DNA from 4 places in the Metabacillus hrfriensis genome. Region 4 is predicted to be linked to each of the others. Evidence: riboswitches for the same ligand, from Rfam matches in the RefSeq annotation. Region 4 holds a riboswitch; each other region holds the start of a gene.

Region 1 (8,251 bases), 640 kb from region 4:
TAGGCAATTCAAGTCCGCTTAGCTTTTGATGTAACTCTTCAGCATGAGGGATGGAATCCTTTTTCTCGCCTTCGCAGAAATCACAAGCTTTCAGCTGAAAAACATCACCAATAGGTTCTAATAGGAAACCTACACTTCTTAATTTTTGAGTAATGACCTCAGGACTCGCAGTTGGAATTTTTAAATATATTTGATGGTGCGGGGTGTATTCCATTGTCCCCTCATCTCCGACTACCTCAGCGAGAGTGATCATTTGGTCTGGTGTAAACTTCTTATTTGCGATTCCTGGACTTACGGCTAATTCAAAAATCGATACTACTGGATTATTAACAGTCTCGTTTTCCAGAATCCTTTTAGGTTCACCTTCAACTTTACTAAGAGCTTCTAGAGCTAATTGTAAGGAAGCAGCAATACCGTCTATAGTTTTTACTTCAGTACTATGATCAGTTTCATTCTTGCCTTTATGGAGTGCCCATGGTTCATTTTCATGTCTTAAGCGTTCATGCGGTTTTAATCTTTGTTCAGTTGTATTTAATGTATACTTCCTTTGATACCCCCTTGGTGTAATCATTTTATTATCATAAAAAAACGTAGATGAATTCCCAATAACTACAGTCGTCAGCATACCGATATCGTAATCAAGCATATGTGCAAGATCGGTTGTCACAATCTTTTCGCTCTCACGATATGCACTCTTCACCAGCCCAACTGGTGTATCGGGTGATCGATATTGTAATAATATCCTTTGTGCCTCTTGAATTTGTCTTGTGCGGCGTCCACTCTTTGGGTTATACAGAGCTACAACAAAATCAGCTTGTGCGGCCGCTTCAATTCGTTTTTCAATTAGATCCCATGGAGTTAAATGATCACTTAAACTAATCGTGCATGCATCATGCATGATTGGTGCACCAAGAAGAGAAGCACAGGAATTAATGGCCGATATACCAGGGATTACCTCGACACTTACACCTGTTTCTTCTTTCCACCCTTTATCAATTAATACTTCATAGACCAGGCCTGCCATCCCATAAACACCTGCATCACCACTGGAAATGACTGCAACTTTATATCCTTCTTCAGCAAGACGGACAGCCGCTTGAGCACGACTTACTTCCTCGGACATTCCTGTACTAATAATTTTCTGATCGGTCAAGAGATTTTCTATTAACTCAACATATGTTTTATAACCAATGATATAATCGCTCTCTTGTATGGCTTCCTGAGCTCTATTTGTCATATGTTCAAAACTTCCAGGTCCAAAACCAATTACAAGTAACTTTCCCCGCACGTTTGCTCCTCCTTTCAAACTATCAGCCAACATAAACTGCCTGACTCTAAACTAAACGTTTCCAAGATTAATCAGTTTCGATCATCCAGAAATAAATGGCATTCTTGCCGCAGCAGGACAATTCCGGATTCATAACCTTTTTTCAATTGATTTGTTCTTCGTGTTGACGAAAAATTTTAAAAATAATAAGTGAACCAACAACGAGTACCCGTTTATGTAAAGTTGTTTGAGAATTTTTTATCCAGCATAAGTTCCCAAGGTATACCTGATACTCTATCTATGCTAATTCCCCATCAAATTCATGCTGCTATTCAGGAATCTCAAAGGATGACAAATTAACGGCTTTATTTTATTGGTTTGGATATTCCGGCTACACACTCTGTGTTTTCCGGAGCAGCAAAACCTTGTTGATCATATTTGTAAATAACGGCTTCTTCTAAAATTTCTTTTCCAGCCAAATGTTTCTGTACGATTTCACTTCCAATTTCCGGAGTAATCGCCTTGTACCATGTTCCTTCAGGATACACAATTACAACACAAGCATCCTTGCATCTTCCGTTACAGCGGGTTCGTGTCGTATGTATCAAGGTATCAAGATTCATATTTGTGACTTCCTCCCTAATCGCCTGCGTAACCTCCTCGCCTCCTTTCCTCATACAGCTGCTGCCATTGCAAATTAATACATGATGTTTCGTTTCCCTCAAATTCCAAGTTGTCATTTTAGCACTTCCAGTCCATTATTTTTTGAAAAATAAAAATGCACCCCTATATAGATAGAGGTGCACAAAAAATACATAGCAAAAGAACATAGCATTTTCTACTACACATCTACCCATAAGCCCGTGGGTATGCGTAAAAGATAGGCAGGTCTCCTGACTAAGGTTCATTGCTTTATTGCGTCTTCCCGAATATTATCAGTGACATTTGCAATAAGCTCCCCATTACAGTGGCGGGTACCGCGACGGCTTTTCACCGTACTTCCCTTTTAATCAAAATCTTGGTAAGATTTTTGAACCTATCTTTTAATTATTTAATTATTATTCTTAATGTTATTATTTCATAAATTTGTCTATTTCGATATTCATATTAAACAAGAATTCAGAAATTAGCAAACTACTTTTTAAAAAATCGGACAACAAAAAAATCCGTCCAATTATTTTGGCGGATAAAACGGAAGCGCTAAATCACATTAAAATAAGCCATTTCCCCTGCTATTCGTTTCACCATTCCCCCGAAGCAAAAGAAACTTTAATACTAAATTTATGAAACTCAGCGCCTCTACATTATTATTCTGTGAGTTGAGGTGGACACTCCTAAAATTAATGATCGAGACAGAATTAGATATATTAAGATCCTTCTCGTGTATGAAAAAACATTTATTATAAAAATATGAAACCTATTTATGCATATAGTTGGATAAAAAAGGACATAAATACCTCTTTTGATCATGCTAAATCATAGAAAAATAAATAGACAACTGCTAAACCTTATAGTAAGGTATAGACAAATTAATCAATCTTAACAGGTGCTGTACATTGAGAATGTATAGCTTAAAAGGGAAGCTCGGTGTAAGTCCGACACGGTTCCCGCCACTGTAAGTCTGAGTGACCTGCATATTGTCACTGCTTTTTATAAAAAGCGGGAAGACGCAGGAAACAATGAAGATGAGTCAGGAGACCTGCCTGTATAAAGAACATAATGTGACCTACGGGAAATAGGGAGGTGTGTGCGAAAGGATATTGCTGTGTCTGTGTGACGGGCTGACAATTGTCTTGTAAGCATTTAAACTCTAGTGGGTTTAAATGCTTTTTTTATTTGAACGCTACTAATTTTAAGGGAGATTGAAGATGAATAAAAAATCATGGCAGGTGTCACTAATCATGGTGCTGGGATTAACAAGTTATTTTTGGCTGAATTCGTACGAAGATGCTTATGCTATGCATATCATGGAAGGTTTTTTGCCTTTTGGCTGGGCGGTTTTTTGGTGGGCTGCAACACTTCCCTTCATACTTGCCGGCTTGCGTTCTATACGTAAGAAGCTTAAAGAAAACCCTGAATTGAAAACAATGCTTGGCCTGTCTGCTGCTTTTGCGTTTGTATTATCTGCCTTAAAGATTCCCTCAGTAACAGGCAGTTGCTCTCACCCAACTGGAGCAGGTTTAGGAGCCATATTGTTTGGACCTGCAGCAATGAGTGTATTGGGTACGATCGTGCTATTATTTCAGTCATTGTTATTAGCGCACGGCGGTTTGACAACCTTAGGTGCAAATGCTTTTTCGATGGCAGTCGCAGGTCCGTTGTTAGCATATGCAATCTTTAAGATCAGCATTAAAGGGAAGATATCGTTTGCGGTTGCTGTTTTTCTGGCAGCTATGCTGGGAGATTTAGGTACATACTTAGTTACTGCAGTCCAATTAGCTCTAGCATTTCCAGCTGAAGTGGGCGGATTTACAGCATCTTTTTCAAAATTTGCAGCCATCTTTGCCTTTACTCAAATTCCGTTAGCAATTAGTGAAGGATTATTAACGGTTATTGTTATGAATTTGCTACAAAAATATAATATGCCCGAATTAAATCAACTGCCTGCTGTTAAGGAGGTTAGGTAAATGAAAAATTTCATTTTGTTTTTATTCGTTATTGTGCTGGCAATTATTCCTTTATATCTCCAAAAAGATGCTGAATTTGGCGGGGCTGACGGTCAAGCAGAAGAATTAATTGAGGAAATTGCACCTGCTTATGAGCCTTGGTTCAGTACAATTTGGGAGCCGCCAAGCGGTGAAATTGAAAGTTTACTATTTTCTTTACAGGCTGCTGCTGGTGCGATTGTCATTGGTTATGTAATCGGATTTGGCCGGGCCAGGAAAAAATATTCCTCTAAATAAATGGCAGAAACAAGGGATCCTAATGTTGAAAATCGATGATTATGCTTATACTAGTGCATTAAAAGATGTTCATCCAGTTGAGAAAGTTGGGTTTGCTTTTGCTTATTTACTATTTACGATCATTACAAAGAATATATGTATTGCTTGTCTAACATTTATTTTGATGAGTGTAGGTATTGTTTTTGGTGCGAAAATACCTTTTTATCATTATATAAAGCTTCTTCTGTTTCCTTCTTTTTTTCTGTTTTCCAGCATAATTGCCATTTTAGTTTCAATTGCTCCTGCGAATGGTGAAAGAATAAATGCAATATGGAGTATTCAAATGGGATCATGGCAACTATATGTTAGCCCATATAGCATCAATCAGGCCTATCATCTCGCTGCAACTGCCTTAGCAAGTGTGAGCTGTTTGTACTTCCTGATTTTGACAACAACTCTTCCCCAGTTGATATGGGTATTAAAAAAAGTAAACCTGCCGACTCTTTTTATAGAATTAGTGGGATTGACTTATCGTTTTATCTTTGTACTGTTGGATAAGATGCATGAAATCTATCTTTCCCAATCCAGCAGGCTTGGTTATCAAAGTTATAGAGTTTGGATCACTTCTATCGCACAACTTATCGTTAGTCTCTTTATTAAATCGATACGTTCTGCCAGAGAATTGCAAATAGCAATAGACAGCCGCGGCGGAGATGAGGGTTTGTATGAAGTGGAATTGAATGTGACGTATAATCGATTTCACTGCGCAGGAATTACTGTTTCCATTGCAGCACTTTTGGCAATAACCTTTATAACACAGATTATTGAATGAAAATGTAAAAGGGGCTACACCAGTGAGATCACCAATTCTTTCATTTGAAAATGTTACATATAAATATCCAGATGGAACTATTGCATTAAAAGATATTTCATTTTCCATTGAACATGGGAAAAAGATTGCCTTAATAGGCAATAATGGAGCTGGAAAATCAACATTATTCTTGCTTCTTAATGGAATTTTAAAACCAACGGCCGGTTCCATTAAATTTAAAGATAAAAAAATAACATATACACGCAAAGAGATCCGGCAAATTCGTAAACAGGCAGGAATCGTCTTTCAAAATCCTGAGACACAGCTTTTTTCATCAAGTGTTTATGAAGATATTAAATTTGGCCCTAAGAATTTAGGGCTAAATCCTGAAGAGCTAGAAAAAACAGTTAACGAGGCAATGGTTTTAACTGAAACGGAAACTTTAAAAGATAAACCACCTCATTTTTTAAGTATTGGTCAGAAGAAACGGGTTGCATTTGCAGGAATTATTGCAATGAATCCAGAGTTAATGATATTGGACGAGCCAACTGCAGGACTTGATCCCTATTATTCTATGAAAATTATGGAGTTATTGCAAAACTGGAACAATAAAAACCGTACGATATTACTATCTACTCATAATGTTGATCTTGCTTATGAATGGGCCGATGAAGTCATTATCTTAAATAACGGAAAGATTATTGCGCATGGTTCTCCTGCAGAAGTATTTCAAAATGCAGAAGCAATCCAACAAAGTCATTTAGAAAAGCCTTGGGTAATGGAGATTTTTGAAAACCTTGCTGAAACAAAAATTCTTTCACACAAAAATTATCCTAAATCCAAAAAAGAGTTAGTTGAAATAATGAGTACATTAAATAAATGCTAATTTGACAGGGTCACGTTAATAGGTCTGATTTACCTTTATTTAATTAAAAAGCATTCGATGTTCAAGGACATCGAATGCTTTTCTTTAATTTTTCTTAATATACATCGGCAGTTCTGTATGTCCAAGCAAGCGAGCATAAACAAATAGATTTCCTTTATGATTTACTTCATGCTCAATTCCCATTTTAATTAGAGCGGTCCCTGGAATTTTGAATCCGAATACATCTGTTAAATCAATGACTTGATTTAACTCTTCCTCTGTTAACGATTCAAGGATCTGCACCGTTTGTTCCGTATAGAGTTCCGCAAGTTTCAGCAGGTTCGTTTCCGTTATTTCAGCTTCCTGCATGAGCGGCTGTGCATTTCCTGCTTTCACTACAGCTGTAAATTTGTACATCGAAGTCAGCATGTGCGTAATCAGTTTTTCTGTCGTCATGGATGTTTCTGCAGGTTTAAATTCAGGGTTATCATGCTGCATTTTTGATATTAATTCCAGTGTTACAGCTCGGTGTGATAGAAAATGGTTGATTAATTTTGAATTCATTAAATGGCCTCCGGCAAGTTATTTAGCAAATCCCATGAACTGCTTCAGCATAGAAAGACCGTATTTGCGTTCATCTCTCGATTTTTGATGCTGCTGAACAAACGCAAGAAACTTTTGCTCGCGAATTTCAATATGCTTTTTGGCAAGCTCCCGTTCGTATCTGATTTCTTCTTGATACATATTCCTTTCATTGCTTGACGTTTCATGGATCACATCAAGCTTATCATGAAGCGCGGAGAATTGTCCTTTTGCAGCACTCAGCTGAACTTTAGATTGTTCATTAAGCTTATTATGAAGGGCTGAAAATTGTCCCTTTGCAGTACTCAGCTGAACTTTAGATTGTTCATTGAGCTTATTATGAAGCGCCGAGAATTGTCCTTTTGCTGCACTCAGCTGAGTTTTGGAATGCACATCAAGCTCCTGCTTGACCGTTCTCTTCATTTCATCAATCAGCGTCAGCTCCAGCTGATCCATTTTCAGCTCCAAAATAGACATATCCTGTTTCCCTTTTTCTTCGATTAAGTTAAAGATTTCCTCAAGCGCAACTTTTATATTTTTCTTTGCTGAAAGTTCCATATCAGTATCAGCCTTTGCTGCAGCAGCCTCAGATTTCCCGTTCATGTTCAGCATTTGGATAATTGTTTCGTGGTCAAGCTGACTGTCTTTTAAGTGCTTAATTTTACGAAGCACCTCAATATTTTCCGGTGAATACACACGTGCATTTTTATGATCCCTCTCGATTTCCAGAAATGCTGAGAATTCCAGTTCCCACATTTTTAAAATATAAGAAGATTCCCCAAGCAATGAAGCAACCTTTGAAATATTTAATGTTTTCCCCACTTAAAACCCCGCCTTTTCTAATTTTTTGTTGCTATATCATTCGAGGCGGACATAAGAGGATTCCTGCAAGTCGACAAAGGTTCTAAAATAAAGTCATCATCCTATGTATTCATGCGTTTTTCGGCATTTTTTGCTTATCAGGATTTTAATAATTACTCTTTTTGCATGGAGTATTCTTTCTCGATTTTACAAATTTCCACTTTATAATCTGAGTACCATTTTTCTTTTCCAGCTTTCTGCGCACTCAGATGCTGGGTGTGCTGCTTCCATTCTTTTATGGCATCAAGAGAATGCCAATAGGAAATGGTGATTCCGAATCCATCGGGCCCTCTCACACTCTCCCATGTGAAGAAAACCAGGCTGTTTTTTTGGCAGCTTCTTCCATGGATTCAGCCATTTTTTCATAACCGGCAGCATCCTTATCCGATCGCTGTGATGTGAAAATAACTGCATATGTATCCAAAGTTTATAACTCCTTTCTAAAAACCTTGTATGGTCATGCCGCCATCAACAAATAACGTTTGGCCTGTAATGTAACTTGCAGCATCAGATCCCAAAAATACAGCTGGTCCGACAAGTTCAGGCAGCTGGCCAATTCTTTTTAACGGGGTGACAGCTAAAATGTCAGATACATATTTTTCGTCGCTCAATATTTTTTCGGTAAGAGGTGTTTCAAAATACCATGGACCAACAGAGTTAACGGCAATATTATGCTGCCCCCATTCAAAAGCCAATACTTTTGTCATTTGAATCATCGCCGCTTTTGTCTGGGCATAGACGACACCTGTACGCAAGGCAGTATGTCCTGCAACGGAAGAAATATTAATGATTCTGCCGCCATTTCCCTGTTGTTTCATCAGCTCTCCCGCTTTCTGTGACATAAAAAAAGCAGATTTCAAATTTGTATTCATAATCGTTTCCCATTCTTCCTCTGTTACATCAAATGCTTTAGACCGAATATTCATTCCGGCATTATTGATTAAAATATCTATGGCTGGATTGATCTCTTTTATTTGCTCAAA
Region 2 (8,251 bases), 680 kb from region 4:
CTCGCTTTTTCTTTTCATCAGGAAAAGCTTGATGCAGGCTGGGAGAAATTTAAAGACATAGATAATATCACTTTGGTTACATCAGCTGCACACAACTTTGAAATTGAGCATAAGCTTGCATCTAAAGGGATTGCTCTTCAAAAACTGTCTGCCCATCTTGGCTTTGAACTGATTGACACTGCAGCCATCGGTGACAGCATGAATGACAAATCGATGCTTGAAATAGCAGGAAAAAGTATTGCAATGGGGAATGCCCGCCCAGAAATTAAAGCCATCTGCAAGGATATTACTCTTACAAATGATCAAGACGGGGTAGAGCTTGCGATTAAACGGATGATGGATGCGAAGCAGCAAGTGTGAAAGAAAAGGCCGGTCTCAACTTTGAGACCGGCCTTTTCTATGCCATGAAATGATCATTATTTATAAAATAAACAAGATGATCTGTCCATTCGTTATTTTCATAAAGAAACCCTTTGCGCAGGCACTCAAACTCCATCCCCACACTTTCGGCCAGCTTTACAGATGGGTGGTTATCAAGATTGATGTGCGCCTCAATACGGTGATAGTTCAATTGATCAAACGCAAGACCGATGGCCGCTTTAACAGCTTCTTTTCCGTAACCCATTCTCCAGAATTGATTATGAATGGTATAACCCATGCGGGCCCATTGAAAATCATCACGGAGCAATGTTGAGAAATCGACATATCCGACATGCTTTCCATCTGCTAACCTGAATACACCGAAAACATATGCTTTGTCTTCATTGATGAGCTGTTGATGTTTGCCGGTGAACGCAGCAAACCACTCTTCCGTGCAAACACTCATATCAAGTCTGCCTTCGTCGTATTTGTGCTGTTTAGGCCACCTGTTTATATATGCTGAAAGCCATGTTTGATAATCAGATGCCTGATAAGGGCGGATGATCAGTCGGACTGATTTTGTATAATAGTTGGCCAACGAATATCCCTCTCTCTTTTTTATGACCTGAAAATTTGATTCAGCTGTATTATTTTTCTATCTTTAAATGATTAGGTTGTACTAATCGTCTTAGGAGAATGGTATGAAACGAGATAATGAGCTTTTAATCCGAATATGCAGAAAGAAACCGCAGCACTTACTCTAAAAAACTCATTCAACACATTCTCTGCAAAAATAGAATTGCTGCCGGCCGAATCAATCACTCTCAGCACCAGGAATTCAGATTGACTGTACATTTTACCCCGGGCCTGTTTGCAGGGAGTCAGTACTGCTGGCTAACGCTCAGTTTCAAATAGATAGGCAGAAAAATTGTAAATGATGTACCGGCACCAGGCTGGCTTTTCACATAAATATGGCCGTTCATTGCTTTAATAATGCTGAAAGATACCATCATACCAAGGCCGGTTCCATTCGATTTAGTAGAGAAATAGGGTTCCCCAAGCCTCAGAACCTGATCATCCGTCATTCCTTTACCATAGTCAGATATCACGATTTTGATATGAGCGTCTTCCTTTATAGTTGAAATTTCTATTATACCGCCAGAAGAATAAGATTCTATACCATTTTTAAGAATATTTATCAGTGATTGCTTAAGCTTTAAAGGATCTCCAAGAACTAAGATGTCATCAGAACTGAAGTTTTCATTAAACTGCACATTTTCCATTTGTGCAAGAGGTGACATGACGTTGATGCAGTTCCTGAGTTCAGTATGGATCTCAATTGGATGATTATTTTCAGCTTCAGGTCTTGCAAATGTCAGATAATCTTTGATAATGTTAGTCGCTCGATCTAACTCGTTTAACGAAATTTCTATGTATTCTTCCTTTTTTTCCTGGCTGATATCTTCTTCTCGAAGCAGCTGCAGAAAGCCTTTTGTCGTCGTCAGCGGATTGCGGACTTCATGTGATATGCTTGCCGCTAAGTGACTGACCACTTCAAGTTTTTCTGCTTTAATCACACGTTTCAGCAAATAAAAGTTTTGGACAATTGTTTCAAAAAGAATCGTTCCTATGACAGCTGCAAATATATGGAGGATAATAAGTTCAATATAAGATTCCAGTTGAAAAAAAGCTCCATAAATCATTTCAATGTGAAGGATTGAAAAAATCAAAGACGTCAGCACGATGGCTGCAACAAGAATTAATTTCTTTCTGAGTCTGCTTTTTAAATAATAGGATGAAAGCATTGGCACGAAAAGAACAAGAATGCCAGCCATCACAATAGTCGGATAGATGCCGTTTCCCCCAATAAGCAGCCGGGTCACAGCGGTAACGGCAAATAAAAAGAATCCAAGTGGATATCCTCCGTACAACAGTCCCATTACAAAAGGTATTCGCCTGAAGTCAAAGAAAAAATCATCCTCAATCATAAACGGGTACAGCATGCTTAAAATAATCGCAAGTGCCGGCAAAATAGCAAAAAGCCACTTATTTCTTTTTTTATTCGTTTCTTTTCTCATATATAACAGCTGTATAATCAACAGCGGGGAAAAAACGAGTAAAAAATTCAGTAAAACATCCTTCATTCCCATGCAGTTCTCACCTTATCCGCAAAAGTATTAAAAAACTTCACTATTAAAATATATATCAAATTTACTAGTGAATGTTAGAATATTCTAAAAGACTTTAAATTTTTTTGTCAGGAGAAAAGTAATGAGCAAACAACAAATGCAAATTAAGTTAATGGTTAAAAAAGAATACGATCTGGCAGCAGAATTTTTGCGGACCGATTTGGAATTGAATGCCCTAATCATTGAGGACTTGACCGAAGAACATATGATGGTTTACGGAGGTTATCTGAATACGCATTTGAACGCCATTTTAATGATTTATCCTGAAAAAATTTATTACTACAGCCCCGATATTAATTTCCCATTAGCAGAATTTGCATTGATCATACGGGAAACCGGCATCAGGAAAATTGTCGGAAAAAAAGAATTGGTCGAAGAGTTTAAATGTCACTTTCAAATGGATCTTGAAAGTGATTCGTTCATGCTCAGATATGAAGGAAGCAAAGATTTTCAGGCAAGCAAGGGTGTTAAAATGATTACTAGTCTTGAAGAATGCCGAAAACTATACGATTTGTTCATGAATGTCGATGAGTATAAAATGATTGGACCAAATGAAGACTTTTTTGCAAATGATCACTTTCAAAACATAGAATCAGGAAAGCTGAATGTATTCTACAAGGCAGTAGAAGGAACAATGGTTTCAACCGCAGGAGTGTTTATTGAAAGCTCCCGCACTGCCATTATAGTTGGTGTAGCTACACCGCCGGTTCATCGTCGGAAAGGATATGCTTCTGAAGTGATTCGTGCCATATGCCAGAAGCTTGCAAATGAAGAAAAGGCCATTTATTTATTTTATAATAATCCAGATGCAGGAAAGCTATATAAACAGCTTGGATTTTATGAGGCTGCAAAATGGAAAGTCCTTGGAATCTCAGCACACTCTTAATATTATGCTTGCATGAAAACGAAACTTCAGCTATGCTTAGAAACAATTGTTAATGAATTTTAAAAATTTAATATTTTTACAAGCGATAGGTGCTAATTACAAGAGTACATTTCTGTATTAGCTTAAAAGGGAAGCTCGGTGAAAATCCGACGCGGTCGCGCCACTGTAATGGGGAGAATTCTATAAAAGTCCACTGTTTTTCTAATGAAAAATGGGAAGGGAATAGAATACAATGAACCTGAGTCAGGAGACCTGCCTATCGTATGCACTTCATGCCTACGCGGAATAGGGAGGGTGATGCGATATGTTGAAACCGGTCTTGTGTCTCAACTCAAGTTAGCTTAGTCCATCAAACTCTCTTCTTTCAAGAGAGTTTTTTTCATGCACCGAAAGTTGAGAAACGATAAGAAACGGGGGAGAGGCAATGAGCATTAAGAATTCAAACTTAGGTTATCCGAGAATCGGAGAAAAAAGAGAGTGGAAAAAGACGTTAGAATCATTCTGGAAAGGCGATTTAACTGAACAGCAATTTGAACAGAAGATGAAAGAGATCAGGCTTTCACATTTGCAGAAGCAGTTGGACAAAGGAATTGATCTAATCCCGATTGGTGACTTCACCTATTATGATCATATACTGGATACAGCTATTATGTTTGGTCTTCTTCCGGAGAGGTTCCGGACTCAAGATGCAAATTCCCTCCAGACCTACTTTAATATTGCAAGAGGCAGCAGTGAGCAAGTGGCGGCTGAAATGACAAAATGGTTTAACACGAATTATCATTATATTGTACCGGAACTGGGTCAGGCAGAGCCAAGACTGACCGAAAACCGGCTTTTGCATCTTTATCTTGAAGCAAAAGAAGAGCTCGGCATAAACGGTAAGCCTGTTATTGTCGGTCCGCTTACCTTAGTTGCTTTATCAAAAGGCGAAAATAAAGACCAAGTAATTCAGAAATTAATTCCTTTATACGTTCAGGTGCTTCAGGAGCTTGCAGATGCCGGCGCTGAGTGGATACAGATTGATGAACCGGTGTTTGTGACATCGAATGCAAATGGTGCATTATTTTCAAAAGCTAAAGAAATTTACGGAACAATCAGAAGAGAGATGGAAAATACAAAGCTGCTGATTCAAACTTATTTTGAAAGTGTTGAACAATACGAGGATCTGGTCAGCCTCCCCGTTGATGGCATTGGACTCGATTTTGTTCATGACAGCGGTGTATCGCTTAGAAAGTTGAAAACGGCAGGATTTCCAAAGGACAAAGTTCTGGCTGCAGGGGTCATTGATGGACGTAATGTGTGGAAGGCAAGTCTGCAAAAGACCGTGAAGCTTGTCCACACTATTTTGGAAGCTGTTGACCGGGACCGGCTGATTCTTCAGCCTTCATGCAGTCTAATTCATGTGCCGGTGACTGCAGAAAATGAACAGCAGTTAGATCCTCTTGTAAAAGATGCCTTATCTTTTGCGGATGAGAAGCTTTACGAACTGAGTGTATTAACGAATTTTATTAACTTTGAAACTGAAGCAGAGGTGCTTAAAGAATATGATTCAGCTACTGATCAGTTATCATCATCAAAGCTGAGAAACCAAAGTGCTGTTCAGGATGCGATGAATCAGCTGGATTCCTTTTCAACAGAGAGAGCGGAAGCTGGTCTGCGGAGAAAACAGCAAAACAAACGGTTCAGCCTTCCATTGCTGCCAACAACAACAATCGGCAGCTTTCCGCAAACAAAAGAGGTTCGGGCACAGCGCCTTAAATGGAAAAAAGGCGAACTGACTGAAAAGCAATACAGTATTTATATAGAAGAAGAAATAAGAAAATGGATTGAAATTCAGGAAAATCTTGAGCTGGACGTTCTGGTGCATGGAGAATTTGAAAGGACGGACATGGTGGAGTTCTTTGGAGAAAAATTATCAGGTATAGCAATTACGACTTTTGGCTGGGTGCAATCCTATGGCTCGCGCTGCGTCAGACCGCCAGTTATATATGGAGATGTTTTACTTGAAGAGCCAATGACAGTAAAAGAAACCGTTTTTGCTCAAAGTCTTTCTGAAAAACCTGTAAAAGGGATGCTGACAGGTCCTGTCACGATTTTAAACTGGTCATTTGTTCGAAATGATCTCCCGAAATCAAGTGTCCTTAATCAATTATCACTCTGCATCCGAAAAGAAGTTGAGGCACTTGAACAAGCTGGTATTGCGATGATACAAGTAGATGAGCCGGCACTCCGGGAAGGCCTGCCGCTTAAATCGGAGAAATGGGATAAGTATATAAAAGATACGGTGACGGCATTTAAGCGGTCTACAGCTTCCGTCCAGCCGGATACACAAATTCATACACATATGTGCTATTCGAATTTTGAAGATATTATCGAAGCGATTGATGCATTAGATGCAGATGTCATTTCAATTGAAACTTCAAGAAGTCATGGTGAACTCATCCATTCATTTGAGAAATATTCATATGAGAAAGGGATTGGATTAGGCATATACGATATTCACAGCCCAAGGGTCCCTGCAGAAAAAGAGCTCGTTATGAATATTAAAAGAGCCCTGCAGGTTTTAGATCCGGAACTTTTTTGGGTCAATCCTGACTGCGGGCTGAAGACAAGAGGAGTCACGGAAACGATTGCAGCATTAAAAGTGATGGTGTCAGCCGCAAAAAGCTGCAGAGAAAAAGCAAGCGAGGCTGCGACTGTATAATTTTCACCAGTTTCATCAAAAAACAAGCCTGTTCCTAAATAGGGAACAGGCTTGTTCGTCATCTTAGCGGACACCTTTCATGTAGCTTTGAATTTTAGGAGAAAGAATTAGCATCAAAAATCCTAAAAGTACAGCTATACCGCCAATGATACCAAAATAGAGAATTTCAGTTTCGGGTTTATAGAATTTAACAATTTGAGCGTTAATAGCTTGAGCAGATGCACTTGTCAGGAACCAAAGACTCATTGTCTGTGCTGAGAATGCAGCCGGAGCAAGCTTTGTTGTTGTAGATAAACCAACAGGTGACAGGCAAAGCTCTCCGAGTACAACCAGGAAGAAGCTGAGTATTAGCCAAATCGGGTTAGCAAGTGAATCTGTTCCGTTCACGTAAGCAGGAATTATCATGATCAAAAATGATAAACCTGCAAAAAACAAACCAAATGCAAATTTTTTCGATGTAGATGGCTGACGATTGCCAAGTTTAATCCAAAGCCATGCAAACACCGGCGCCAAGAAGACAACGAATAATGGATTTAACGATTGAAATAATGATGATGGAATTTCAAAACCGCCAAATTTTAATTGTGTTCGAGTATCAGCGTATGCCCCAAGAATCGTAGCTCCTTGTTCCTGTATCGCCCAGAAAACCATTGCCGCGATGAACAGTGGAATATAAGCAATAAGGCGAGAGCGTTCAACATCTGTTGACTTAGGACTGCGGTACATCACAATGAAGTAAACCGTTGGAATTAATATACCTAAAATACTGATTAAGAAAGTAAATCTTTCTATCGTCAGATAGCCGGTTGAAATGGATATAGCTCCTAAAATTCCGATAACAGCTATACCAATAGCCAATCTTCCGAAAACTTTATTTCTTTCAGAAGGAGTAAGCGGGTTTGGAACTGCTGATCCAGCCAATCCAAGATTTTTCTTTTTAGTCAGCAAGAAGACGATTAATCCTAAGGCCATACCAATTGCAGCAAATCCAAAACCTAAGTGGAAATTATATTTTTGACCTACAGTACCAACAATAATTGGGGCCAGCAGACCGCCTAAGTTGATTCCCATGTAGAAAATGCTGAATCCTGAATCGCGGCGATTATCATCTTTGCTGTATAGATCACCCACAATATTCGAAATATTCGGTTTAAGCAACCCGGTACCGATTACAATGAAGAACATTGACACGAAAAATGCAGCAATGCTTCCAGGGAAAGCAAGAATAATATGACCAAGCATAATAAGGACTCCGCCATAAAAAACGGTACGTGTATTTCCAAGTAACCTGTCGGATATCCAGCCTCCGATGATTCCGGACATATAAACAAGAGATCCGTAGATGGACATAATGGAAAGAGCAGTAGTCTGATCAAGTCCAAGTCCGCCATCTTTCATGGAATAATACATATAATACAGAAGAATAGCTCTCATCCCATAATAAGAAAAGCGCTCCCAAAATTCTGTGAAGAATAGCGTGAACAATCCTTTAGGATGACCGAAAAAACCTTTTTGCGGTACACTTTGTACAATTTTGTCTTTATCAATCGATGACATGATACAAGAATCCTCCTTTTTACCATGTATAATAATACTACTATTAAAATTGAATTGTCAAAAAAAATCGGCAAAAATGCTAGATGAATTATTTTTTTAATATAATTTTACAAAAATGACATGAAAAAACAGGGCTTGCGTGCAGCTTTGTTTTTTCTGTCTATTTCTTTAAGTTCTATAATTAAAGAAAAAAATTACCTTGGGTCTATGCATTTCGTATGATCAGAGATAGCTGCTGACATTAATTGCGTTAATCAGTCTTCAATCAGCAAAAGGAGACTTAATTCTACTTTACAAACCACCGGTCTGTTTTTAAAATGTAGAAAGGAGGCGTCGAATTATGAAGCAATTTGAAAGAAGAGTGCGCTCAGAGAAGGCATTGCTTGAAGCTGCATCTGCATTGATTAAGGAAGTGGGCTGCGCCAAAACCACCCTTTCAGAAATCATGGAGAGAACAGGCCTGTCAAAGGGAGCCATCTATCATTATATTAAAAGCAAAGATGAGCTATTCGCTAAAGTGCTTGAAGCGAGGATTCATGAAACAAATGAAAAATT
Region 3 (8,251 bases), 650 kb from region 4:
TCACACGAGACATATTTTTTAATAAAGTGGATTTACCGCTTCCGTTTGGACCAATAATACCTGCTACTTCACCAGAATGAATATTCAGATTAACTTCTTTAAGTACTTTTCGTTTTCCAATAGAAGCTGAAATATCTTTTATTGAAACATCCATGCTTAGCCCCCTCCTCCAAATGAATATGAACTCTTGCGTAAAAGCCAAATAAAAAATGGAGCACCGCAAAGAGCTGTTACGATCCCAATTGGCATTTCCTCGGGAGCAATGATAAGTCTTGCAAATAAATCAGCCATCACAAGAAATACAGACCCCATTAAAGCACTGATGGGGATATGCATTTTATGGTCAGATCCAAGGATGAGACGAACAATATGAGGAATCATTAATCCGATAAAACCAATGGCTCCACTGACAGCAACTAAAACCCCTGTTAGTAGTGCAGTAACTAAAATTAATATTTTTCGAAATACTTCTACGTTCAACCCTAAAGTAACAGCTGCCTCTTCCCCCATTAAGAGCAAATTCATATAGCGATACTGGCTCCAAATGAAAATAAAAACAATAACTGTTATTACAAAAGGTATAGGTATGTGCTTCCAGTTTGCTCCTGCCAAGCTTCCCATCATCCAAAACAACGCATCCCTTATCCCTTCTTGACGAGGTGCAGAAATGACGATGAAGCTTGTAAATGCAGATAGAATCATAGAAACTGAAATTCCAGCTAATAGGAGACGTTCAGTTGAAATTCTTCCCCCGACTTGCGACAGTAGAAAAACCAGAACAACTGAAAGAAGCGAGCCTAAAAATGCAGCAAGTGATAATGCATATTGTCCAAACATTGAAAACGCACCAAAGATAATGACTAGTGTAGCCCCAACAGATGCACCCGATGAAACTCCTAGTATATAGGGATCCGCTAACGAATTCCGAACCAAAGCTTGTATTGTTGTACCAGCGATAGTTAACCCGGCGCCTACAATTACTCCTAATATCACTCTTGGAAAACGAATGTTCCAAATGATATTCTCTTCTGCTTTAGACCATGTGACAGGAATCCATTCTTGTAAAATTGGAATTTTATAAGCTATGATTTTCCAAAATGTTGCCGGATGAATTGAAACAGGACCAACCATCACTGCAATCGTTACTACTGTGATAAGAGCAATGACTAAGAGCATAACAATGCTTATATGTTTGTAACCCCCAATGGCTTCCTGCTTATGACTATTAATAGAAATCAACTCCATTCTTCAAAAAACGCTCCTCTGATTCGAAATGCAGAAATTAAGACAAATAAAAAACGCCCACCTAAACCATGAGCGAACTTAAACTAAAAAGAGAAAAAGGATACACTTAAAAGCACTCTCTCCATTCCCGCAGTAATAATAAAGGCAGATCTCCTGACTTATGCATCACCCTGCTTTAAGCACTTCCTATAAAATAAAACCATTTAACAGTGTGCGGGGAAGTTCTGGATTCACACCACATTTCCCTATTAAGTCCACCTTAGGACACCTTCACTTCTAAATAATTATTGTTTCAATCACCCTGATGTTTGTTTTCCCCCCATTTATTTTCATAGATAAGCTGTTCTAAAGGATGCCTTTTTTCCCAATTAGCTAATTCTAAAATAGGTTTCTCCGGATATTCATCCGTATAACCAATAGATAGAAGAGCGATAGGATCTATATGAAGAGGGATATCTAAAATGTCACGAATATCATTCTTTTTATAAAAACTTACCCACCCTAAGGCAAGCCCTTCAGCACAAGCTGCCAGCCACATATTTTGAATGGCACAGGCTGTTGAAAGAATATCTGTTTCAGGAATTGAATTTCTCCCTAATACATGTGAACCTCCTCTTGCTGGGTCGCAAGTTACACATATTGTGATTGGAGCTTCTTTTATACCTTCTACTTTTAAACCAAGAAATCTTGTTTCTCTTTCTCCATCATAATGAATAGCTAATGCTCGTCTTTCCTTGTCTGCTGCCCAAGCTAATTTTTCTTTTATTTTTTCAGATGAAATGATTATGAAATTCCAAGGCTGCATAAATCCAACTGAAGGTGCATGGTGAGCAGCGTTTAATATTCTATGTATAATATCTTTAGAAATAGGGACAGACAGAAAGCTTCGAATATCTCTTCTCTTGTAAATTACTTTATAAACAGATTCTTTTTCTTCTTTAGAAAACATAAAATTTCTCTCCTCTATTTTCTAAAAAGTTTTCACTAACTTACATTTTCCGGAATCCAGCAAAACTTCATTGTCAATTATTAAGTCAGTCTACTCAGTTTGATCTATGAAAATAATAGAAAGGTTTCATGTTAGGCTGATTGCTCAACTGGATAATACGTTTAGAAATTGTTTCTGCAATTTCGCCAATATTCTCAAAAGACGGATTCAATAAAACCCCTAGAACAGTGCCGCTGTGAGCGATGATAAGTCCTCCATCGTACTTTAAAGCAAAGCTTTTAAATTCATTAAAATAACGTTTTGGCAATATTTTTTGGTTTATACTGGCGCTTAGTGTCGCTGCTTGACAAACAAAAGACAAATCCTGAAATTCTATTCCTAATTTAACCAAATCATATGCCTTTGAGAAAACGGCTTGATCCTCCTTGCTATATCGTTTGGGCTGTCTGTTAAATTCAAGCGTATTAATTGTTCCTCCTAAATCCATTCCGATCAAAACGAAGGATGGTAAAGGACCTAGCGTCTCTATTAATTGTCCATGAATGTAGTCGTATGCAACCACCTCTTTATACATAACACCATCAGTAGGCTCAATCTCACTGGAAATCCGTGAGATGATCTCTTCTGACAAGGGTATGGAATAACTATCCGCAACAGCCTTCATTGCCGCAACAACATCAGCTGAACTACTGGCCAATCCTTTACCCCTCGGAATATTCGAGTTAACCTCCAAATGCCCTCCGCCTTTTAAATCAAACCATTGAAACACCTTTTTGCATGCCTCTACCGCTTTTGTATTTGAGAGTGATCCAGTAATCTCACCCATCTTGTTATAAGGAATAAAAACAGCGTTGCTCTTTAAAATTGGTATAGGCAGCGATATTAAAAATGGGCGTTCACATAAAACGCCTTGAACAAGTTCGCCAAACGTACCATTGCACCTTCCTATTCCCACCTTCATGCCAAAAACCCCTTTTTCCCATCAGCCAAACTATTAAAGGATACAAAAATACATATCTACATCGCTTAAATAGATGGGAGGTTTTGCTCTATTTTCTCCCTAACAAGAGACTGCCTTATTGTAGAATTGGGTTCAGCCTGTTGGTTCTTCCTTAAAATTGTCTCTTCTTTCTATAACCAAACCGTTTTTTCTTCAAAGGATGTTCTTGCGGAAGTCTTCATCTTCTTTAAAGCCTCTTCATCTGGATACCCAATAAATATATTCCCTATTATCTTCTTATTCTCAGGCGCACCAATGAACTGATACATCCGTTTATCATGAACAAGCCCCACGCCTCTTGTCCGCCACACAAATCCTAATCCCAGATCCTTCGCGGCCAGCCACATTGAATGAATCGCACAGCATACCGCATATTCATTATCTCGGGACGCTTCTTCATCCTCAGGAACGATGTCAGAAGTAACAACGATATGTACCGGTGTGTTCTTTAATACTTTGAGGGAACTTAGTACTAAATTCGGTTTTGTTGGAAAACGTTCTTGCAAAAACTCTTCTGCCAGCTTTTCATACCTTTTTTTAGCTTCACCTCTTATGACATAAAAACCCCATGGCTCTCTCATCCGATCGTTTGGAGCCCAAGTTGCTATTTCCAGTAATTCCTTAATCTTTTCGTCTTCTACGGCTTGATCACGATAGTCGCGTATTGCCCTGCGGCTTTTTAATTCCGTTATGATTGACACGCTGCCCCCACCTTTTTTTTATCATTGTCTTTTAATAATTCCAGCTCTTCAAACCACTTTATTTTCTCCCTTAACCTCACCACACCACCGACAAGGATGATTGCAGGATGCTTTATTTGTGCAAGCTCCGCCTCTTTTTCAATCGTATTCAGGCTCCCTGTGACTGTTTTCTGTTTTTCAGTTGTCCCCCATTGGATAACGGCTACCGGGGTTTCCTGACTTTTTCCATTCTCGATTAACTTTTTGCAAATATAAGGCAAGTTTCCTACTCCCATGTAAAAAGCAATTGTATCAATTCCCTGAGCAAGGGCTGGCCAATTCAGATGGTCCTCTTCCTTTTCAGCGCGGCCATGACCTGTAACAATTGCAAAGGAAGAGGCATGGTCCCTGTGAGTAACCGGAATTCCAGCGTAGGCAGGCGCGGCGATGCCTGATGTAATGCCAGGCACAATTTCATATTTTATACCATTTGCAGCCAGGACCTCAGCTTCTTCCCCAACACGTCCAAATACACATGGGTCTCCTCCTTTTAAACGTGTCACCGTTTTCCCTTTCAGGGCGTACTTAACTAAAAGCTCATGAATTTGTTCTTGTATAAGTTCATGTTTTCCGGGAAGCTTTCCGCAAAAAATAAATTCCGCATCGTTTTTGGCATGGTTTAATAGCTCTTTATTTACTAATCGATCATATAAAATCACGTCAGATTTTTGGATGCACTCCAAACCATAAACTGTAATTAATTTCGGATCTCCCGGTCCTGCCCCGACAAGATAAACATATCCTTTTGTCATGATCATTTCTCACTTCTTTCTTTTTTCTCTATAGTCATAGTCCTTTATTAGAACTCTTCTTTTTTCGACATTCTAAATTGAGTGGAGCAAGATTGATATAAAGCTTTGATTCCCCATATGAATCCAGTAACCTTTTACATGGAATGGGTGACGTTGAAACTGGAGCTTCTCTTTCTCTGTAAATTTCGATATTTTTGGATACAGGATGACGCGATCTTTTTCCTTCTGATGGTTGGTATTGCCGTAACCTATTTTAAAATGATTGAACACCTTTACTCATGGCTTTAATTTCCTTGCACTTCTCTATCCAATTCATTACCATTTCAGAACAAGAAGCAAAATGAAAATGGGTATACCCTGCTACCAGGTTATGTTTTAAATAACCTTCTTTCTTCGTACCGCGCATCCCTTTGGTTTCATATGCATACTCTATTTCATTTTCAGAATGGAAGGTTGAATAATGAAATTCATGACCTTTTGCTTTTTCATTCTCACCGATTAGAAAATTATTTTTTCGACCGTTAATTTCTCTGTAGCCTAATGCAGCTCGTTTTGATTGCATTTTTACATCGCCGGAAATAACTCCTGCCATTGGGTAGCTGATTCTATTGGTTGCTTCGATTGAATCTGTCAGATACATAAAGCCTCCACATTCGGCAAGTGTTGGTAATCCTTGCTCAATCGCCTGTTTTATGGAGTCTTTTGCGATATGATTATTTGAGAGAGCAGGAGCGAATTCTTCAGGAAAACCTCCGCCTAGATAAAGTCCATTGACACCAGCTGGCAATGCTTCGTCAGACAATGGCGAGAAATAAACAATTTCAGCACCGTAAGACTCCAGGATTTCTAAGTTCTCAGGATAATAAAAATTAAAAGCTGCATCTTTTGCTACCGCAATTTTAACCGTTTTTTCTGCTTTTTTTTCAAAAAGCGCAGATGCTTCGTTTTTATTCAGCGGCGAAGCTAAAGATATTTCAAGTAATTTATCAATGTCGACAGTTTCAAGAACAAGCTCTCCTAATCTATCAAAAAAAGGATCAAGATCTCCTCTTTCAATAGAAGGAATAAGCCCAAGATGTCTCTCTGGTATTTCAATATCAAGCTCACGCCCTAAATAGCCGATAACAGGAACCTGACATTCTTGTTCAATTGCAGTCTTTACCAGCTTAAAGTGTCCTTCGCTTCCAACTTTGTTTGCTATAACTCCTTCAATCCTAGGGCCATCAGCGAACAGTTGGAATCCCTTGACAATGGCAGCTGCACTTCTGGCCATACTGGCACAATTTACAACCAGCAAAACAGGCGTTCCCGTTATCATGCTAATCTCTGCAGTACTGCCTTGATTTGTTTTCGGGTTTTTTCCGTCAAAAAAGCCCATAACTCCTTCTATAATTGAAATGTCCGCTCCACGGCTTCCATGTGTAAAAATATCAACGACTGTATCTTTTGATAACATCCAACTATCCAAATTACGGGCAATCCGTTTTGTTACAGCGGTATGATAGGATGGATCAATATAATCTGGTCCGCATTTGAATCCTTGTACAGTTAACCCTTTTTTAATTAATGCGGACATTAACCCAATTGTTAAGGTTGTTTTGCCGACACCGCTTCCGGTACCAGCGATCACGATTCTTCGTTCTGCCACCTAACATTCCACCTCTCTAAAAGGAAATGACTGCTACGGATATTGTTACATTGCCTGATTTCTTCTTGCAAATCGACAGAGATTCTGCACCGCTGTACAAACGGGCAGCAGGCTCACTAACTCCATAGGCACCAGTAAATTTAAACACCGTTTCAGAAGGTTCTGCAATTTGAACACGATTTAATTCTTCTGATGAATAACATTTAAATTCCCAGTTATTTTTTTGAGATACAGCGATTATCCCTTCTTCATCTTTTTTAAGATCAATAGAGCAAATAGCTTTAACACTTTTAATCGAAAAATGCAGCTCATTTAGTGTTTCATGAATGACTTGATCGATTTCTTCCATTGAAGTACCTCTATTACAGCCAATACCAAGAACAATGACTTTAGGGCGGTAAAGAACACCGTTATGTAAGATTGCTTCTTCATTCTTGTTTAAATTTCTATGAGTAACAACGAGTGCCGCATTCGGTTTAGCATGAATTGCTTCTTCAATCGATTGATAGACTTTAATTGTTTCCGGAAGAGGGCTATCGTAATTCCACCATTCTTTTTCTCCGGATTCCTGAATAACAGCAACATGTTCTTCATTTACGACTGATGCACTGACAGGAGTTAATTTTTCGGCACTTTCCCAAACCCAGCCAAACTTACTCCCAAATAGATCGACAGGAATCGTTTTTTGAACGTCAGATGCGGTTGTAATTACAGGTACTGCACCTAGTAAATCAGCGACTTCCTTAGTTAACTCGTTTGCCCCTCCCAGATGCCCGGATAACACACTGATAGCATGCTTCCCTTTGTCATCAATAACGACAACAGCCGGATCTGTTTTTTTATCTTTTAAAAGAGGTGCAATCATACGTACGACAGCACCTAATGAAATGATCATGATGATTCCTTTATATGATTGAAAGAGTGATGGAAGAAGAAGCCGCACATTCCCTTCGAAAAGAGAAATATTTCTTCGATCTTCATCACCTCTCTCAAATTTACTCATATAAAATAAATCTGTCTGATGAAATTTCGCATGCAAGTTGCGAGCCAGTTCAACACCGTGCTTTGTAATCGCTACAATGGCATATGTTCCTTTTTGTTCAAGCGATACGTTTCTTCCCTCTTCCAAGACGAGTGTCATTCTTTCACTCCTTTTCGAAATCCATGTGTGAAGGCTTTGTCATAGAGCTTTGACCTAAAATCTTTTTGATGAATATCCTTATCTAGTGCCCACCCCGCTAAAATCATCGCTTGTTTTCGTATTCCGTTGGCACGCATATCTTCATCAAGGTGTTCGAGGGTTGATCTTACTATTTTTTGATCCGGCCATGATGCTTTATAGACCACCCCGACTGGTGTATCCTTTCTCCAGCCTGCATCGAGAAATTCTTTGACAATCTTCTTTGTAAGCGTAGCACTTAAAAACAAAGCAACTGTACAATGGTGTTTCGCTAAATCTCTCAGCTTCTCAGCTTCAGGTACAGGTGTACGTCCTTCAGCTCGTGTGAGAATCACTGTTTGGGTCAGTTCAGGGATCGTCAGTTCAGCACCTAAGGCTGCTGCAGAGGCAAAGACTGAGCTGACTCCCGGGATAATTTCAACTCTTACGTCTTTCTTGTTTAAAATGGCAATTTGCTCCATGATTGCTCCGTAAACGGCTGGGTCTCCAGTATGGACGCGCACTACCTTTTTTCCTTCTTGAACTCGATCCACCATGATCTCAACCATTTCATCCAGATGCATTCCTGCAGTCTTGATAATCTCAGCTTCAGGTTTTGCCTGTTCTATCAGGTCCGTGCTTACCAATGAATCAGCATACAGTACAACATCGGCTTCTTGAAGTAACTTTAATCCTTTTACAGTAATTAATTCCGGGTCGCCCGGGCCTGCACCTATAATTGTTATTTGCATTATTTT
Region 4 (8,251 bases):
GCGGCAGGTATTGCCATTGTATTAACAACGATATTCGCATTCTTTCTATCAACAAGAATCACTTATCCGCTCAGAAAAATGCGGGAAGTAACGCAGGAGCTTACACGAGGAAAATTTGATACGAAGGTGCCGATTTTAAGTCATGACGAAATTGGCGAGCTTGCCGTCGCGTTTAATCAAATGGGCAGGCAGCTGAAATTCAATATCAATGCACTCAACCAGGAAAAAGAACATTTAACCAGTATTTTAAGCAGTATGGCAGATGGAGTCATTACGCTGAATATTGACGGGACGATTCTCGTCACCAATCCCCCTGCTGAACGGTTTCTTCAGTCCTGGTACTACGAACAAAAAATGCAAATTAATGAGGGAGAGGAAATCCCTCCAGTAGCAAAAGAATTATTTCAAAGAGTTGTCAGCACAGAGAGAGAACACATAGTCGAGGTCAATCTGCAGGGCAGAAGCTGGGTGATGGTTATGAGCCCTCTCTATAACCAGTCATATGTTCGGGGTGCAGTTGCTGTTCTCAGAGATATGACAGAAGAGAGAAGGCTGGATAAGCTGCGGAAGGATTTTATTGCCAATGTAAGTCATGAGCTGAGAACGCCGATTGCCATGCTGCAGGGATACAGTGAAGCGATCGTCGATGACATTGCAAGCTCTGAAGAAGAGAAAAAGGAGATTGCACAGGTAATCTACGATGAATCGCTGCGCATGGGAAGACTTGTTAACGATTTACTGGACCTGGCAAGAATGGAAGCCGGTCACATTTCTCTGAATTTAGAACGAATCTCTATTCATGAGTTTATTGAAAAAATCAACCGAAAATTCCAGGGACTTGCAAGGGACAAAAAAATTACGTTAACCTCTTCATTTTCGATAGATGACCCTGAGTTTGTTTTAGATCCCGATAAAATTGAGCAGGTTTTGACGAATCTTATTGATAATGCGATCAGGCATACGCTTGAAGGGGGATCTGTTGAAATTCATGTTCAAACCGTTGCAGGCGGCATGAAAATAGATGTAAAAGACACAGGTACAGGTATTGTAGAAGAAGATCTGCCTTTTGTCTTTGAACGGTTTTATAAAGCAGATAAAGCAAGAACGAGAGGCCGTTCGGGCACGGGACTTGGCCTCGCGATTGCAAAAAACATCGTAGATGCCCATTCCGGCACGATCAATGTACACAGCAAGGTAAATGAAGGTACAGCATTCAGCTTCTATTTGCCTCGAAAAAGCGATCTTTCTGATAGAACGTGACGAAAATTCTTGTTTCATAAGGAACGCCTTATAAAATTACTGTTGAAGACCTGAGTCATTTTATGTAAAATAAGACTGAATTAAAAATCGTATATTTTGAGATATAGGTGCTTTACGCTTAATAGGGAATCGGGTGCAATGCCTGAACTGTCCCCGCAACTGTATTTGCCGACGAAACTTTGGTTAAACCACTATATAATCAGATGGCTCTCTTGCTGTTTATTATATGGGAAGGTTCAAGTGGAGAATGAAGCAAAAGTCAGTAGACCTGCCGGAATCTCTTACATTGTTTGTATTCTTCGGGGGTTGAGCATAGAAACGGCAGGATTTATGTTTCATTGCATACAATCTGTTTCTTATTATGCCGTTTATTAAGCCCATCTGCAGATGGGCTTTTTGTTTTGTGGTTTCATGTTTCACAAAATAGTTACATACAGATGAAGGAGAGATTAGTTGTGAATAAATTTTTAAGCTTACTGTCTGTTTTATTTTTAGCGCTGCTTGCAGCTTGCGGAAATACAGCAGAGGAGCCGAAGAAGGAAGCTCAGGGATCAGAGCAGGCCGCTGAAAATGGAGAAAAAGCAGAAGAGACAAAAGCTGTTGTTACACTGACTAAAAACGAAATGGCAGAGAAAGTTGATTCAAAAGAAGTATCTTTTGAAGAAGGGCAGACTCTGATGGATGCAATGAAAGCGAATTTTGAAGTGGAAGAAGCTGGAGGGTTCATCAGCGGAATTGATGGAATGATGGCAAGCGATAAGGATAAAACCTACTGGCACTTAATCGTAAATGGAGAAGATGCGATGACTGGTGCTAATGAAATCGAGCTGAAAGATGGAGATAAAGTAGAGTTCGATTTAAGAAAATATGAGTAATCCTGGATCACGTTATGACAACTAGAAGAATCAGTCTGCTTTCCCTGCTGATTGCTTTATCAGTTGTAGGGCGAATGGCCTTTCAATTTGTTCCGAACGTCCAGCCAATGACAGCGATTATTCTGATTACTTCAATCCTAATTGGTCCTGTAAATGGCATGATTGTAGCCGTATTAGGCTGCTTCTTGAGCAATTTGCTGCTCGGAATGGGAACATGGACAATCTGGCAAATGCTCGCATGGGGTACACTCGCGTTATTATCAGGTTTTTTAGGCAAATTTGTGAAATCAAATCGTCTGATCATCTTTACACCCATTTCTGTATTGTCGGGTTATCTTTTCGGGTTTGTTGTATCACTGAATATGTTTGTATTAACTGACCATGGCTTAGCTTATTACCTTGCAGGCTTGCCTTTTGATACAGCACATGCAATCGGAAATGGAATTTTCTTTCTTCTGCTTTATCCTGTTATGCGAAAAACGTTTGAGTATTACTTGAATAAGAAGGATTATGGCATAACAATGCAATAAGAAAAATGGTAAAATAAAAGAGCGATTAGATTCGCTCTTTTTATTTTAAACCCTAAAGGAGCTGCTTAAAATTGAATCTGTATACGAGAACTGGCGACAAAGGGAAAACAAGTATAATTGGCGGCCGTGTCGACAAAGATGACTTAAGAGTCGAGGCATACGGCACAATTGATGAAGTAAATTCATTTGTCGGACTTGCCATGACGTGGCTTCATGAAGAAAAACTGATTGACTTGTATCATGAATTTGAAAAGATCCAGCATGAACTGTTTGATTGCGGCAGTGATCTTGCGGTTATACATGGCAAACAGAAGCATCCCTATAAAACAACAGCTGAAATGATTGCATTTTTAGAAGAAAGAATCGATCATTATTCTGCTGAAGCTCCTCCGCTGCAGCGATTTATCCTTCCCGGAGGCACACAAGCAGCATCCGCGATACATATTGCAAGAACAGTAGCCAGAAGAGCTGAACGCTGCATCGTTTCCCTGCAGAAGCAGACGGAGATTAATGAACACGTATTAACATATATGAATAGATTGTCAGATTACTTCTTTGCTGCTGCAAGAGTCGCGAATGCGAGGCTTGGCTCTAAAGATGTAGAATACGAAAGAAGCGCAATCGTATTTACGAAGCCTAAACAATCATAAAATAGCTGGAAATAAAGGAAGGGAGCACCTTCCTTTTTATACGTTCAGGAATTTATAAAAGTCAAAAGGCTGTGGATTATATAATAAAGATATCTGCGTTCGGAGCCGGCGCCGATGCCTAGATGCGTGTCAGAACGAATCCGCCAAAAAAGTCACAAACGGACTTTTCTTGCGGATTCTTATCTGTCATGCTTGAGCTAAACGGGCGCTTGAACTTTTCTTGAACAGATATATAGTGAATAATATGTAACTTTTTATAAAACAAAATCGACTAATGGTGTGATCGGAGGTACATTCATGGAAGAGGCCTTTCAGAGGATCTATGAAAAATATCATGGAGATATTTTTCAATTTTTATTTTATATGGTAAAAAATCGTGAGCAGGCTGAAGACCTCGTTCAGGAAGTATATATCCGCATTTTAAAATCCTATGACAGCTTTGAAGGCAGAAGCAGTGAAAAAACGTGGATTTTTTCTATAGCAAGGCATGTTGCCATTGACTTTTTCAGAAAGCAAAAAACATTGAAGCAAAGAATTCTTGAAACATTTGACTGGGACCGGCAGCAAATAAAGGATGTTCAGCCATTGCCTGAGGAAATTGCCGCTCAAAATGAAGAATTGCAGGGAATTTACCGTTCTCTTGACAGCTGTACAGTAGATCAGCGCTCTGTCATCATTCTCCGTTATCTTCAAGGGCTGTCCATTGCTGAGACTGCGGCTGCACTTGGCTTTACTGAGAGTAAGGTGAAGACCACACAGCACAGAGCATTAAAAGCATTAAAAAAACATTTGGCAGACCATAATGTGAGGGAGGAGGGGATTTTAAAGGGATGAACAAATCAAATTGGAATGAAGAACAAATTGCAAAAGCCATAAAAAAGCTTCCGGTGATTGAAGATAAACGGACTTCTGCCGAAATTTATGCCCGATTGCCGAAAAATGAATATAAACACAGAAAGCCCTGGGTGACACCTGCTTTCGCAAGCATCGCCGCACTTTTAATTCTCTTATTGATATCGCCATACTTCCTTAATCAGCTCGGAGTAAATGAAAGCAAATCAGATTCAAGCATGGACAAAGCAAGTTATGAACAAGCAGAGCAATCCATCCAGGACTCAAGTTTAAAGAGTGAATCTAACCTTTACGTTCAGTCTGAAAAAACCACATTTGTTGCCCGTCCCGAAGACCAGGTTTCAATTGTCACTCTTGCATATCCTGATCAGCAAGTTCAAAACATGATTCCAGTCAGCGTTAAAATGGAGAAGAGTGAAGATTATCTGAATTTATTCCAATCGGCTCTATCAGCATTTGATCCAGCACAGCTCGGCTTGAGTTCTTCTTCTTTAACGGGAACTAACCTTGATTATGCGGAAGGGACGACTTCTAAGCTTTTAATCGACGTGAACGAAAATTCTTTTGCTCAGTCCTCTTCAGAAACAGACAACAAACTTTTTACTGAAGGCATTGAAGAGTCTTTCCGCTGGCAGGGCGTGGAAGAAGCAGAGTACTATAAAAACGGAGAGAAAGGAATAGAGCTTGGTGCATATGGCTTCCAGGAAGGGATGAAACTGGACAAATTCAAAAGAAAAGCTTATTTCCTATATCAGGAGAGCATAGAAGCGCCTAAACTCCTTGCACCTTCCCTTCTCCCATTCGAAAAGCTGTCTGAGGCATTGTCCGCAATGAAAGGCAATGGAACGCTCGGGCTTAAGCCTGTCATCGAAAAAACAGTGGTCATTAAAGAGATTGAAGAAAAAAATCATAACGTAACAATTGAGTTTACAGATGAATCAACAATTGATGATAATGAATCAGATACTCTGATGCTTGAAGCCATTCTCATGACAGCTAAAGAGTTTGGATATGAGAATGTGAAGTTTGAAGGAATAAATGTAGACAGAGTCGGAGATATGAATGTTACAGAAGCAGTGCCTGTGCCATTTTCTCCAAATCCTGTAGAATTAAATGAATAAAGAGATGTGAAGACCGCAGCAGGAATGCTGCGGTTTTTTCTTTTGGATTGGAAGATGCCGAGCCTGTTAACTTCACCATTTTGCTGAAAAAGCAGATCCTTTTCGCAAATAATCCGATATATCCCGCAGAAAAATCATATTTCGCACTAAAAAAAGGGCCAAACAAGTTTCATGTATGTTTGCCTCAATAGAGAAAAAAGTAAACAAGCAGTTTCATAAAAAAATCTCATTTCAAAAAGTAGATAAAGTTATAGAAAATATACAGGATTAATCCTGCTTGACGCACTTATCAAAACAAGGATGGTCTTTGTAAAGGCAATCTTCATGTATGAAATGGAAATCCCTGCATAATACTAGTATTGGTCATTTTTTGACAAACAAGTATCTAGGGGGAAGTTATGTTAGATTTGTTAAGAAGATTATCAATCGCATTAATAGTCGGAGTATGCATTGTTCTATTATTCGTAAGCGGAACGCAGGCAAAGGCCGAAGAAAGAGCAAATGCTGTAAAATGGTCAAGCCCGATAAAGGGTACGATTACAGATACATTTGGAACAAGAAGCGGCAAGCATAAAGGGATTGATATAGCAGCTCCTGAAGGCACAATCATTCAGTCAGTGCAGGAGGGCCTTGTTACGAAATCCTATTATTCAGATACATATGGACATGTTGTATTTATTCATCATCCTGAAGGCTATGAAACAGTCTATGCTCATTTAAGCAAAAGGTCAGTCTCGGAAACTGCTAAAGTGGAGAAAGGACAGGAAATTGGCATTATTGGAAATACCGGGGTTTCCAGAGGGACACATCTTCATTTTGAAGTACATAAGGAAAAGTGGACTTACGATAAAAAAAATGCTGTTGATCCATTTCTGATGGTGGCTGCAAACAAGATTGAAACAGTGCCTGTCCTTTCTCAGCCCGCCTCTGCTGAAGTGAAAAATCCAGCTGCAATTACTGTTAAAAAAGGGGACACGCTGTGGGGGCTTTCAAAAGCATATGGTCTTTCCGTTGAAGCCTTAAAAGGGCTGAACGGGCTTACTTTAGACAGTTTGGCAATAGGCCAAAGGCTAATCGTAAAAGAACAGGCGAAATCTAAAACGTACACAGTTAAAAAGGGAGATACACTTTTTTCAATTGCAGATGAGTTTCAAGTTTCTGTTCAGCAGCTGAAAAAAGAAAATCGTTTGAAAAGTGAAGCGATTTTTCCTTATCAGAACTTAAAAATCTCTAATCATTCCAGTTCTTCAGAATAAACAGAAAATGCATTGTCACACTGCGCAAAAAAAGTTATAATGGACAAAACTTGCAGGGGGAAGACGATGCGCACAGACTATCACAATCATTTAGAACGAGGCAGCCTGACACTTGAATATTTGAAGCAATTCACAGATGAAGCTGCAAAAAAAGGCATTCAGCATTTTGGAATCTCAGAGCATGCCTATCATTTTTATCAGACTAAAGATATACTCAGCAATCCATGGGTTGAAGAAAGACGATACTATGATATGAAGGACTATGTTGATCTCTTTAAAGAGGCCTGGAATCATGGAATTGATGTGAAAATGTCTATTGAGATGGACTATACGCCAGGAAAGCATGCCGAGATGAAAAGGTTCATTGATACATATGATTTTGATTATGTAATAGGTTCAATCCACTGGGTTGATGACTTTGGCATTGACTTAAAAGAATTTCTACATGAATGGGACAGGCGTGATGTGAATGAAGTGTATGAAAAATACTTCGATCAGGTCGTAACTCTTGCACAGTCCAATTTATTTGATATTGTGGGTCATCTAGATTTAGTAAAGATTTTTAAATATGTGCCAGGCGATGAAGAATTTTTAATGAAGCAGTATGAACGGGCAACAGATGCCCTTGCCTCTTCGAAAACCTGTGTTGAGATCAGCACAGCCGGCTTAAGAAAACCTGTTGGGGAGCTGTATCCGGATGAGAGGCTTCTATCGCTTTGTTTCCAGAAAAACATTCCAATCGTCCTTTCTTCTGACGCTCATATACCAGGTGACGTAGGTGCGGATTATGACCAGGCCATTGCCCTTGCAGAAAAAGTCGGCTATTCTTCATTAATGACGTTCCAAAAAGGGGAACGAAAAGAAGTGCCTCTTAAATAATCGAGTGAACAGTGTTATTTCATTTGAAATAGCACTGTTTTTTAGTGTGTAAAAAATTATTTTCACTTTCTTTTCTGAATAGATAAAATTCAATCGTCTCCTATCTATTTAGTCAATAATAGTAGTAAAATGAAAGTCTATATATCATTTTGCGGGAGATACTCATGTCGAATATGAAAAAAGTTCTTTATATATATATTTTGATCAGTATTATCTGGGTTTTTGGGACCGATCATCTAGTTGCATTTTTTGACTACGATGTTTATACGTTTATTCTAATTTCAAAATTAAAAGCTATCGCATTTATAGTAGCAACAAGTATTTTCATCTATTACCTGATTAATAAAAATGAACAGTTTAAGGAACTAGAACGTGAGAAAGAAAAGCTTTTGTCTCTTATCAATTCCATGGTGGATTTTGTGAATTTCAAAGATGGACAAGGCCGCTGGATTGAAGTGAATACGTTTGGTTTGAATTTATTTCAGCTTCAGGGTGTCGACTATAAAGGAAAAACAGACAGGGAGCTTGCTGAGTACACTGACTTTTATAAAGAGGCACTGCTTTATTGCGAAAAGTCTGACGAGATCACATGGCAGGGCGGAGCTGTCAGCCGAAGTGAAGAGATTATCTCATTGCCGGATGGCAGCTTTAAAACGTTTGATACGATCAAGGTGCCACTGTTTAACGAAGACGAAAGCAGGAAGGCGCTAGTCGTAATCGGACGCGATATTACCCAAATGAAAGAAGCGGAAGACCGTCTGCAAAAGGCTGAAAAATTAAGTGTTGTCGGCGGACTTGCTGCAAGCGTAGCTCACGAAATAAGAAATC

What was found. Region 4 has a riboswitch for cobalamin ahead of QLQ22_RS16885 (DUF4430 domain-containing protein). Riboswitches for the same ligand answer to the same signal wherever they lie in the genome.
Region 1: it holds a riboswitch for cobalamin, as region 4 does, so the genes downstream of both, QLQ22_RS13840 (energy-coupling factor ABC transporter permease) here and QLQ22_RS16885 (DUF4430 domain-containing protein) in region 4, are expected to answer to the same signal.
Region 2: it holds a riboswitch for cobalamin, as region 4 does, so the genes downstream of both, metE (5-methyltetrahydropteroyltriglutamate--homocysteine S-methyltransferase) here and QLQ22_RS16885 (DUF4430 domain-containing protein) in region 4, are expected to answer to the same signal.
Region 3: it holds a riboswitch for cobalamin, as region 4 does, so the genes downstream of both, QLQ22_RS13760 (FecCD family ABC transporter permease) here and QLQ22_RS16885 (DUF4430 domain-containing protein) in region 4, are expected to answer to the same signal.

Annotation. Positions count from the first base shown of each region.
Region 1 covers NZ_CP126116.1:2,778,138-2,786,388, forward strand. Annotated here, with positions in the region: gene cobJ (precorrin-3B C(17)-methyltransferase) at 1-1,288, opposite strand, end outside; gene QLQ22_RS13835 ((2Fe-2S) ferredoxin domain-containing protein) at 1,633-2,007, opposite strand; cobalamin riboswitch at 2,134-2,322, opposite strand; cobalamin riboswitch at 2,797-2,988, shown strand; gene QLQ22_RS13840 (energy-coupling factor ABC transporter permease) at 3,136-3,894, shown strand; gene QLQ22_RS13845 (energy-coupling factor ABC transporter substrate-binding protein) at 3,895-4,170, shown strand; gene cbiQ (cobalt ECF transporter T component CbiQ) at 4,196-4,981, shown strand; gene QLQ22_RS13855 (energy-coupling factor ABC transporter ATP-binding protein) at 4,974-5,846, shown strand; gene QLQ22_RS13860 (DinB family protein) at 5,931-6,389, opposite strand; gene QLQ22_RS13865 (helix-turn-helix domain-containing protein) at 6,408-7,229, opposite strand; partial or broken gene QLQ22_RS25165 (antibiotic biosynthesis monooxygenase family protein) at 7,382-7,692, opposite strand; gene QLQ22_RS13875 (SDR family NAD(P)-dependent oxidoreductase) at 7,709-8,251, opposite strand, start outside.
Region 2 covers NZ_CP126116.1:2,734,530-2,742,780, reverse strand. Annotated here, with positions in the region: gene QLQ22_RS13655 (Cof-type HAD-IIB family hydrolase) at 1-360, shown strand, start outside; gene QLQ22_RS13650 (GNAT family N-acetyltransferase) at 398-958, opposite strand; gene QLQ22_RS13645 (ATP-binding protein) at 1,242-2,510, opposite strand; gene QLQ22_RS13640 (GNAT family N-acetyltransferase) at 2,632-3,435, shown strand; cobalamin riboswitch at 3,506-3,709, shown strand; gene metE (5-methyltetrahydropteroyltriglutamate--homocysteine S-methyltransferase) at 3,860-6,139, shown strand; gene QLQ22_RS13630 (peptide MFS transporter) at 6,203-7,696, opposite strand; gene QLQ22_RS13625 (TetR/AcrR family transcriptional regulator) at 8,037-8,251, shown strand, end outside.
Region 3 covers NZ_CP126116.1:2,764,179-2,772,429, forward strand. Annotated here, with positions in the region: gene QLQ22_RS13755 (heme ABC transporter ATP-binding protein) at 1-154, opposite strand, end outside; gene QLQ22_RS13760 (FecCD family ABC transporter permease) at 157-1,245, opposite strand; cobalamin riboswitch at 1,372-1,532, opposite strand; gene bluB (5,6-dimethylbenzimidazole synthase) at 1,538-2,194, opposite strand; gene QLQ22_RS13770 (GHMP family kinase ATP-binding protein) at 2,289-3,155, opposite strand; gene QLQ22_RS13775 (nitroreductase family protein) at 3,326-3,895, opposite strand; gene cobA (uroporphyrinogen-III C-methyltransferase) at 3,883-4,686, opposite strand; gene QLQ22_RS13785 (cobyrinic acid a,c-diamide synthase CobB) at 4,940-6,334, opposite strand; gene QLQ22_RS13790 (cobalt-precorrin 5A hydrolase) at 6,351-7,475, opposite strand; gene cobM (precorrin-4 C(11)-methyltransferase) at 7,472-8,245, opposite strand; gene cobI (precorrin-2 C(20)-methyltransferase) at 8,245-8,251, opposite strand, start outside.
Region 4 covers NZ_CP126116.1:3,413,348-3,421,598, reverse strand. Annotated here, with positions in the region: gene QLQ22_RS16890 (ATP-binding protein) at 1-1,260, shown strand, start outside; cobalamin riboswitch at 1,349-1,550, shown strand; gene QLQ22_RS16885 (DUF4430 domain-containing protein) at 1,716-2,135, shown strand; gene QLQ22_RS16880 (ECF transporter S component) at 2,150-2,665, shown strand; gene QLQ22_RS16875 (cob(I)yrinic acid a,c-diamide adenosyltransferase) at 2,737-3,315, shown strand; gene sigX (RNA polymerase sigma factor SigX) at 3,613-4,149, shown strand; gene QLQ22_RS16865 (hypothetical protein) at 4,146-5,288, shown strand; gene QLQ22_RS16860 (M23 family metallopeptidase) at 5,687-6,544, shown strand; gene QLQ22_RS16855 (histidinol-phosphatase) at 6,611-7,423, shown strand; gene QLQ22_RS16850 (ATP-binding protein) at 7,588-8,251, shown strand, end outside.